3 regions of the Mesorhizobium sp. 43Arga genome follow, and region 1 is predicted to be linked to each of the others. Evidence: riboswitches for the same ligand, from Rfam matches in the RefSeq annotation. Region 1 holds a riboswitch; each other region holds the start of a gene.

Region 1 (3,267 bases):
TTTCATCAGTCGCCCGACATGGGCGGCGACCGAAAATGCCAGTCCCTGCAGATCGTAGCCGCCCTCGAGCAGGCTGACGAGCCGGTTGCCGCTGTGGCGCGCGGCACGCTGCACCAGCTGGCCGGTCGCCCAGTCGAAATCGTCCTCGGTGAGGTTGATCTCGGCCAGCGGGTCGCGATGGTGCGCGTCGAACCCGGCTGAAATGATGATCAGATCGGGCGCGAAATTGTCGAGCGCCGGCAGCACGCGCGACAGGAAGGCATCGCGAAACACCTCGCTGCCGGTCTGCGGCGCCAAAGGCGCGTTGACAATGTTGCCGGCGCCGGTCTCGTTCTTCGCGCCGGTGCCGGGATAAAGTGGCATCTGGTGCGTCGAGCAATAGAGCACCGAGGGATCGTCCCAGAAGATATCCTGCGTGCCGTTGCCGTGATGCACATCCCAGTCGACGACCGCGACACGCTCGGCGCCATGCTTGTTCTGCGCATAGCGCGCAGCGATCGCCGCCGTGTTGAAGAAGCAGAAGCCCATGGCGGTGGCCTTTTCGGCATGGTGGCCGGGCGGCCGGGCGGCGACGAAGACATTGTCGGCACGGCCGGCAAAGACGTCGTCGACGGCGGCGTTGGCGGCGCCGATCGCGGCGATCACCGCCTGCCAGCTCTTCGGGCTGGCGGTGGTGTCGGCATCGATGCGGGCAATGCCCTCTTCGGGAATCGCGGCTCGCACACGGGCGACGAAATCGGCGGGGTGGGCGTAGAGGATGGTGGCCTCGTCGCCCTCCGGCGCCTTGACGCGATCGAGCGCGGCAAAGGCCTCGTCATCAAGTACGCGCTCGATGGCGCGCAGGCGGTCCGGCCGCTCGGGGTGACCGGGCGGCGTGATGTGCTCAAGGAAGATCGGATGCGTGTAGAGACGGGTTGTCATGCTCCCTATCTAGTGCCCCGGTGCAGCGATGGCCATGCATTGCAGCTTGATGACTGGGGAAAATCGCGCCTGCGTCCATTGGCGTCGCTGCGGGGATTGGCGCAGCCGCGGCTTCGGCGTAAGGTCGCCGTCACTGCCTGGTGCCCGCCGCAAGCGGGAGAATCGGGAACACGGTTGAACTCCGTGGCGTGCCCAACGCTGTGAGGGGGACCGCGCCGGTATATGCCACTGTCGATGACGGGAAGGCACCGGACGCGGGTTGATCCCGAGCCAGAAGACCGGCCTGGCAGGCATCGTCATCCGCATGGTCAGGCGGCTGGCATCAGAGCCACGTGCGTCCACTCGGACGCACAAAGTACGCTCTGGCGGTGTGAAACTATTGCAATCGCAAGGGGACGAGCGATGCCGGAACACATGACCGCTCCTATGGGCGACGGATTTGACCAGATGGCGCGTGACGCGGTCTATCGCGCCATGTTCACGCGGCGCGACGTGCGCAGCCATTTCCTGCCCGACGCGCTCGATGACGCGGTGCTGGCGCGGCTTCTGCTTGCCGCTCACCACGCACCGTCGGTCGGCTTCATGCAGCCGTGGAATTTCATCGTCATCCGCGACGCCGCGCGGCGGGCTGATGTGCGCGACCTGTTCCTGGCCGCGCGCGAACAGGAATTGCCTGAAATCGAAGTGGAAAGACAGGCGCTCTACCGCAAGCTCAAGCTTGAAGGCATCTGCGAAAGCGCCCTCAACATCTGCATCACCTGCGACCGCGAGCGCTCAAAAAACTCGCCGCTGGGACGCTGGCACAATCCGGAGATGGATCTCTACAGCGCGGTCTGCGCGGTGCAGAATTTCTGGCTGGCCGCGCGCGCCGAAGGCGTCGGGGTCGGCTGGGTCAGCATCATCGAGCCCCAAGCGTTGAAGAGCCTGCTGTCCATTCCCGAGCACGTGACGCCGATCGCCTATCTCTGCGTCGGCCGGGTTTCCGAGTTCGCACCCAAACCCGACCTTGAAACACACGGCTGGGGCCGGCGGCTGCCGCTGCCCGAACTGATCATGAGCGAGACTTTTTGCGGGCAAGGTGAGGCGCCGCTCAAGTCAGCGGTGGCGCGCCTCAACGCCTCCGATGCCGCGCCGACGACCACATGCCCGGCTGATCAGCGCGTCGCGCCAGCCGTGCCCCAGCGCGAGCCACCAAAGGAGGCCAGCGCCTTGTCCTTCAATTCCCGGAACTTCGACGACGCCTCGGCCAGTCTGATATCCCAGGCGGGGTCAGGCACCTGGCCGGCGATGGTCTTGAAATAGACCTGCATCAGGCAAGCGATGGCGAAGGGCTCGATGAAGGCCGCCTTGAAGGCCCAGGCGAAGACGATGGCGAGCACGAAGGCCCAGCCGGCGAGTTGTCCGGGCATGATGAAGAGAATGGCGCCGGCCGGAGCCAGCATAGCCAAGAAGATGACGAAGGACACGCCCCACATGATGACCGCCAGCCAGACCGCATTCTTGACCATGGTCTTGCCGTTCTGGGCATAGAGCACCACGCCTTGGCGCGCCGTCTCGAAGGGCGAGGACGAATTGATGCGGATGTTGTAGCCGAGGATGATCTCGTCGACATAGGTCAGCGACAGGCGGATCACCGTGTTGATGAAGGAGACCAGGCCGCTCAGGCCCGGAATGGGCAGGAAGGCGGCAATGCCGCCGAGCAGGCCGGTGATGGCGCGGATGGCGCCCTTGACCAGTTGGTCGACGACGAAAAGGATGTTGGCCTCGGCGAAACGCTCGGTCACGACCTGCCTGGCATAGGCGATCTGGTTCTGGCCGTCGGGGACATCCCGGCCGTCGATCAGATGGACCATAACGGCGATATGGCCGGCCTTGACGACGTAGAGAATGTATTCGCGGATCCAATAGACGGCGATCGAAACGACGCCGAAGCCGACCACGCCGCCCCAAAGGGCAAAAGACATCGGCCCGTCAGGATCGGTGGAGATATGGCCGACGCCGTAGCCGACCGACGCACCGGTGCCGGTCGCCACGATATAGGCCAGCGTGATGCCGAAATAGATGATCATGCGAAAGACAATGAAGGGCCAGGTCCGCATCATGATGGACACCGACCTGCCGATATCGAAATCCCACATGCCCGAATCTCCCCTCAGAGATGGCTGGGAAGGATGCGCTCAGCCTCGCGATTGTCAATCGCGGGCTGTGATCAGCGGGGCGCCCAACGAGGATTTAGTTCTATTGCAAAGCTGGTTTTCTGAGCAGTCCCTCGAGCAGTTGCTTGAACGCCGCAACGACGATCTTCGACGTCGCTTCGGGGTCGTTCGAATTGGCGATCCGCTGCGC
Region 2 (3,267 bases), on a different contig from region 1:
AACCAACCTGGCCAGCCTCTGCACCAGAGCGCCCATATTGGCCGGGCCGCCCTCGCGGAAATAGCCGAGCAGGGCTTCCAATTCCCGGCGCGGCAGCGTCGAGGCTTCGATCAGCCTGATATCCTCGTCGTGGCTTTCACCGGGCAGCAGCGCCAGTTTTATGCCGCGTTCCCGAGCGGTCGAGGCCAGCTGGTCGCAGCCATAGCGCCACCAGTCGTAGCCGCCCAGGATGCGCACCAGGATGATCTTGGCGTGGCGGGCGACGCTGTCGACCCAGAGGTCGACGGACATGGGGTGGCGCAGGTCGCGCAGCGCCGCCAGCCGCATTGAGGGCAAACGGCCGGCATCCGCCTTCCAGGCGGCCGCCAGTCCGGCGAGGTCGCTGTCGGTGAACGACAGGGCCACGATATCCGCCGGCGTCTGCCGCAGATCGACCGGCTCGGCGAGATCGTCGAGCGAAGCGGAGGTCGTGGTGAGGATATGCATCGCGGCCCGTGTCTGAAATCAGCCGGCGAGTATACGCTCGATTGCCGGGCGGTTCAGCCCCTTGAGGCCGATGACGACCAGGCGCGAACGGCGGTCGTCCTCGGCGGTCCAGGCGCGGTCATAGTAATGATTGACGCGCTGGCCGACGGCCTGCAGCAAAAGCCGCATCGGCTTGCCGCCGACCTCGACGAAGCCTTTCACGCGCAGCACGTTTTCCTGTTCAGCGGCGGCGGCGACGCGTTTTGCCAACTCGTCCGGATTGGCGATCGACGGGATGTCGACGATGAAGGTGTCGAAGTCGTCATGCTCGTGGTCGAACGCGCCGTCATGATGGGATTTGCGGTTCTCGATGTCGTCCTCGACGGCAAGACCGAGCCCGAGCAGCACGGAAGGATCGACCTTGCCATACGAGGTCGGCACGATCTTGACGGCGCGGGCGGAATGTTCGTTGACGATGGCGTTGGCGCGGGCCGAACCGGCGGCGTCCATCAGGTCGCTCTTCGAAAGGATGATCAGGTCGGCGCAGGCGATCTGGTCTTCGAACACCTCCTCGACCGGGTCGTCATGGTCGAGGCTGTCGTCTTGCGCGCGCTGCGCCTGCAGGGCGTCCATGTCGTTGGCGACGCGGCCTTCGGCAAGCGCCGGCCCATCGACCACGGCGATGACGCCATCGACGGTGACGCGGCTCTTCACCGTCGGCCACTGGAAGGCCTGGACCAGAGGCTTGGGCAGGGCCAGGCCCGAGGTTTCGATCAGGATGTGGTCGACCTTCGGGTTGAGCGACAGGATCTGGTCGAGCGCCGGTACGAAATCGTCGGCCACAGTGCAGCAAATGCAGCCATTGGCCAGTTCGACGATGTTTTCCTCCGGGCAGGTGTCGATACCGCAGCCCTTCAAGATCTCGCCGTCAATGCCGATGTCGCCGAACTCGTTGACGATAATAGCAATGCGCTTGCCGCCGGCGTTTTCGAGGAGATGGCGGACCAGCGTCGTCTTGCCGGCGCCGAGGAAGCCGGTGACGACGGTGCAGGGGACGCGGGTGACGGAAGCGCTCATGATCAGTCCTTCAGCAGGTCGAGGGGAGGAATGCGGGCAACGAGGCCGCGCTTGAGGGAATCGGGCCGGCCGCGCCAGGGGATGAGGCCGTCGGTCGAGGTGGCGAAGAGCTTTGCGCCGGTGACGAGGTCGGCGCCGCTGGTCGCGGTCAGGTCGCCGAACACATAGCTCCAGCAGCCGTCGCGCAGGATCGCGGCGCTGAGCCGGCGCTTGCAATTGCCGAGACATTCGACCGTGCGGATGCGGATGTTTTCATCAGATGCGGCGCGGCGCGTGTCTTCGGCTAGCAGTTCGCCGGCGCGGGGATGGGCGTCCGAGCCGGTCTCGTCGCGACAGGAGGCGCAGACGATGACGGTGACGCCGGCCAAGGCGTCGCTGTCGGCGGACGAATTGTCCGCTGTGCCAGCCGAAAAACTGCCGTTCTGGTCCAAAAGCCGGGCTCCTTGCCCGGAAACCCGCCGGGCGATCGGATTCTTTGTCGCAGACGGCAGGTCTCCTGGCTCGCGGGTCATCGCCTTGGGTGCCGCCTTCCCGGGAACGTCCCAGTGGCTTTCGGCCTTGGCTCTTCGCTTACAGTTGCGGGGACAGCCGCGGATTTGAGTTTTTTGCACCTCGCACCGCATTCCCTCTTAGCCCCTGCCGTTGCGGGCAAGGGACCGTCTGGAGCGGATTTAGGCTGTTGCGGGCAGCGGTGTCAACGCGCGGCTACGACATGGCGATGTCGGCCAGCGCCTGACCCAGATCGCCGGCGGGCGTCACTTCCATGCGTTCAAGGCCGAGCCAGCCCTGCATCTGCTTCAGTTCCTCGACGAGCTGAGCCGCGGTTTCCGGCGGCGCGCCGGGCTCGGCGTAGGCGGCGTGGACGCGCAGGACGCCGGCGGGCCGGTCGGCCTTGAGGTCGACGCGCGCGACAATCCGGTCGCCGAGCAGGAAGGGCAGGACGTAGTAGCCGTATTGGCGCTTTTCGGCCGGCGTGTAGATTTCGATGCGGTAGTGGAAATCGAACAGCCGCTCGGAGCGCGAGCGCTCGAAAACGACCGGGTCGAACGGTGCCAACAGGGCGCGGGCCTCGATTTTCCGGGGCAGGCGGGCGTCCTTGTGGAGGTAAGCCGGCTTGTCCCAGCCTTCGACACGCACCGGCACGAGTTCGCCCAGCTCGACCAGTTCCTCCAGCCGGCCTTTCATCTCGGCCGGCGACAGCCGAAAGTAGTCGCGCAAATCGCCCGATGTCGCCACGCCATGGGCGCGGGCGGAAATGCGCAGCAATTCGCGGTGCGCGTCCTCGGCCGGCGGCACCGGCAGATCGAGGATAGCCTGCGGCAGCACGCGCTCCGGCAAATCATAGAAGCGCTCGAAGCCGCGGCGGTGCGCCGTGGTGATGCGCCCGGCCCAGAACAGCCATTCGAACGCGTGCTTGGCATGGCTCCAGCCCCACCAGCCGCCCGAACCTTTCTGGCCTTCCAGCGCCGAAGCGGCGATCGGGCCGCGCGCGACGACCTCGCGGTAGATCTCTTCTATATAGGCGGCATGCTCGCGGCCCCATTTGGCCAGGCCCAGATACATCTCGTCGCCCTGTTCGGCGCGCTGCATGCGCCAGCGCATCAGCGGGTAGGTCTCGACCGGCAGGAAGGATGCCTCATGCGCCCAGTATTCGAAGACCGTGCGCTTGCGCGTCACGGCGGCATTGTCGAGCAGCGCGAGCGGGTAGGGGCCGAGCCGCGAATA
Region 3 (3,267 bases), on a different contig from region 1:
CGTCACGCTCGGTCTGCTGGCGGCGGTTTGCGGTTTTGTCACGTGGCGATACCTGCCGAAGTCACTGTGAGGATCACGGTGAAAGTGCTGCGTGGCGCTCGCGCACCCAGTTGTGGAAACGGTGCAGGTCGTACTCCTCCGGCATCAGCACGCCAGCCTGGTGGCGCATCGAGCGCAGGCCTCTCTGGTTGACCTCACAGATGGCGGCGTCCTCTTCCAGCACCTGCGTGCCGAAAGCGACGATGTTGTCGATATCGGTCGCGGCCAGCGCTTCGGGCGCGAACAGCCACTCGGCGACAAGTTCGGACTCTTCCGGGCCGAGCGGCACCAGGCGTACCGTCCTGACATAGTCGATATGACCGACGATGAACATCGAGGGCAGGCTGGTGGCGTAGGTCTGACCCGCGGTGCGTTCGGCCGGCGTCAGCCCGGAGAAGATCGGCCCATGCGTCTTGCCGTCGCGCGACCAGGTCTCGGCGCCGGCGCGCAGGCCGCCGGAAAATTCCGGTGCGTCATTGTCGGCGTGGCGCGTCCATTCGGGGTCGTCGTGCCGGCTCATCAGGCCGCGGCCATAGATCGGCACCAGTCGCGACAGGTCCTTGTGAACGCCCGGGCAGTGCAGGCACTCGTTGAAGTTTTCCCAAAAAATCTTCCAGTTGCAGTGCATCACCTTGCGCAGCACATGGCCTGATACCAGCGTTTCCAGCGGCCAGTTGCCGAGATTACCGGAGGCAGGGTCGAAGGAGGCCTGCGCCGAGCCCGCCGCGTCCTGCTGCAGATGGATGAAGACGAAGCCGCGCCATACCGAGAGGGCGACGCGGTAGAGCGGATGGTCGGCCTTGTCGAAGGCATCGGGCAGCGATTTCGACGGCACGCGCACGAGGTCGCCGCGAAGTGAGTAGGACCAGGCGTGATAGGGGCACGTGATCAATCGCGCCTTCAGTCGCCCTTCAATTTCCTGGCAAAGCTGCGAGCCGCGATGCCGGCAGGTGTTATGGAAAGCACGCAAGACGCCAGTGTCGTCGCGCAGCACGATGATGTCCTGCGTGCCGATGCGGAATCGGCGGAAAGCCAGCGGCTCTGCCAGGTCGGTCTCGCGGCAGACGAGCAGCCAGTTTTTGTACCAGATGGCATCGAGGTCGCGCTGGTAGCTCTCATTGTCCCAATAGGCCGATGAGGGCAGGGTCGGTTCGGCCTGGGTCAGGCCATTGTAAGGGGCGCGCTCGCTGGCAGTGGGCTGCATGGCTGGCTTCCTGTGAAGATGCCAGCCGACACCCGGCCATGAGAATTGTCAATTGTCGTGCCTGGAGACGGCATGGCGCAATCGCGCTGTTTGCCGGCGGAATTTGGTTTGCCGCGTGTCGCGATTTTCCCTATAGTCATACAGTCGTCGGTTCCGTTTTGGAGCCAAGAGGGAATGCGGTGCGGGCGAAATTCTTGCCCAATGCCGTGGCTGCCCCCGCAACTGTGTGCGGTAGTCCTCTCCATATGCCACTGAAGATTCGTCTTCGGGAAGGTGGGGAAGGGCGCTGATCCGTGAGCCAGGAGACCTGCCGACGACGGCAAAAACTGACGGGCCCTCGGGTGGAGGGTGAAAGGACAAGATATGAATACCGCTTCCGTCTCCCTCGGCGCCTCCGTCTCCTCGCAGTCGCGCTTCATGCAGCTGGCGCTCGCCGCGCTGCTCGGCACGTTCATCATTGGCTTTGTCGGCTTCTCGCATATCGATGCCGTCCACAATGCCGGTCATGACAACCGGCATTCGATGGCGTTTCCCTGCCACTGACGAGGATCTGACATCATGAATCTGTTTCGCAACGTCGTGTTCATCGCGGCGATAGCGGGGCTCGTGGCCGGCGTCGTGCTCGCCTGCATGCAGGCCTATGCAACAGTACCGCTGATCCTCAAGGCGGAAGTCTACGAACAGGCCGAAGGCGGCCATAGCCATGACCATGCCGCCGCACCCGCGGCACCAACTGGGGCCGCTAGCGGCAACGCAATGAGCTCCGCCGCACCGGCGGCATCGAACGCCATGAGCGCCGCCACGCCAGCACCCGCCGCTCCGGCCGAAGACGAAGGTTGGGCGCCGGCCGACGGCTTCGAGCGCTTTGCTTTCAACGTCGTGTCCAATGTCGTGACCGGCATCGGCTTCGCGCTGATCCTGGTCGCGGTTTCGGAATTCGCCGGCGGCATCGGCAATTGGCGCCAGGGCGTGTTCTGGGGTCTTGCCGGCTTTGCCATCTTCACACTGGCGCCCGGTCTCGGCCTGCCGCCGGAACTGCCGGCCATGCCTGCGGCCGACCTCACGCAGCGCCAGATCTGGTGGGTGGCGACCGTGATCGCGACCGCCATCGGGCTCGGGCTGATCGCGTTCCGCAAGTCGCTGCCGCTGGCCATCCTTGCAGTGGCGCTGATCGTCGCTCCGCACGTCGTCGGCGCGCCGCAGCCCGACAGCTTCGAGACGCCGATCCCGGAAGGCCTGCACCACCAGTTCGTGGTGGCGGTGACGCTGACCAATCTGGTGTTCTGGCTGGTGCTCGGCGCGGTCGTCGGCGTGGTGCGCGGACGCTTCACCGGCACCGCGACCAGCCTGCGCGACAGCTTTGCCTGATCGCAACAAGCTGACCTTCATCATCGGCGGTGCGCGCTCCGGCAAGAGCGCGCATGCCGAAATCCTGGTGACGGCGTTGCCGTCACCATGGACCTACATTGCCACCGCGCAGGCCTATGACGACGAAATGCGCGAGCGCATTGCGCTGCACCGCTCGCGGCGCGGCGAAGGCTGGACGACCATTGACGCGCCGCTCGACCTTGCCGGTGCGCTCGAGGCCTTGCCTGACGACCGGCCGGTGCTGGTCGACTGCCTGACGCTATGGCTGACCAATCACATGCTGGCCGATCACGATGTCGGCGCCGAGAGCCGGCGGCTGGCGGATGTGCTGTCGCGGCCGCGCGGCCCATGGTTCGTCGTCTCCAACGAAGTCGGGCAAGGCATCGTGCCTGACAACGCCCTGGCGCGCCGTTTTCGCGATGATGCCGGCCGGCTCAACCAGCAGGTCGCGGCGATCGCTGATACCATGCTGCTAATCGTGGCGGGGCTGCCGCTCAAGGTGAAGTGACATGACCGACATCGACAACAAGCCCATCGAAGACCGGGACGAAGAGCGCCATCGCGCCAAGATGGCCAAGCGCAAGGCGGTGCAGGATGCCGAGGTGGCGAGCAAGACGGTCGAAAAGGGACTGCTGATCGTCAACACCGGTCCGGGC

Evidence for each region. Region 1 has a riboswitch for cobalamin ahead of bluB (5,6-dimethylbenzimidazole synthase). Riboswitches for the same ligand answer to the same signal wherever they lie in the genome.
Region 2: another riboswitch for cobalamin. It lies ahead of ACWGS8_RS08240 (DUF1636 family protein); the one in region 1 lies ahead of bluB (5,6-dimethylbenzimidazole synthase).
Region 3: another riboswitch for cobalamin. It lies ahead of ACWGS8_RS07625 (CbtB domain-containing protein); the one in region 1 lies ahead of bluB (5,6-dimethylbenzimidazole synthase).

The regions. Positions count from the first base shown of each region.
Region 1 is NZ_JBSKBO010000004.1:289,482-292,748, reverse strand. It holds gene ACWGS8_RS17035 (histone deacetylase family protein) at 1-921, opposite strand, end outside; cobalamin riboswitch at 1,043-1,222, shown strand; partial or broken gene bluB (5,6-dimethylbenzimidazole synthase) at 1,324-1,983, shown strand; gene ACWGS8_RS17025 (hypothetical protein) at 2,076-3,059, opposite strand; gene ACWGS8_RS17020 (TetR/AcrR family transcriptional regulator) at 3,160-3,267, opposite strand, start outside.
Region 2 is NZ_JBSKBO010000002.1:367,722-370,988, reverse strand. It holds gene cobN (cobaltochelatase subunit CobN) at 1-486, opposite strand, end outside; gene cobW (cobalamin biosynthesis protein CobW) at 505-1,542, opposite strand; gene ACWGS8_RS08240 (DUF1636 family protein) at 1,545-1,973, opposite strand; cobalamin riboswitch at 2,012-2,218, opposite strand; gene ACWGS8_RS08235 (winged helix-turn-helix domain-containing protein) at 2,248-3,267, opposite strand, start outside.
Region 3 is NZ_JBSKBO010000002.1:266,934-270,200, reverse strand. It holds gene ACWGS8_RS07635 (MFS transporter) at 1-70, shown strand, start outside; gene ACWGS8_RS07630 (aromatic ring-hydroxylating oxygenase subunit alpha) at 74-1,243, opposite strand; cobalamin riboswitch at 1,375-1,572, shown strand; gene ACWGS8_RS07625 (CbtB domain-containing protein) at 1,607-1,786, shown strand; gene ACWGS8_RS07620 (CbtA family protein) at 1,802-2,611, shown strand; gene cobU (bifunctional adenosylcobinamide kinase/adenosylcobinamide-phosphate guanylyltransferase) at 2,604-3,119, shown strand; gene cobO (cob(I)yrinic acid a,c-diamide adenosyltransferase) at 3,121-3,267, shown strand, end outside.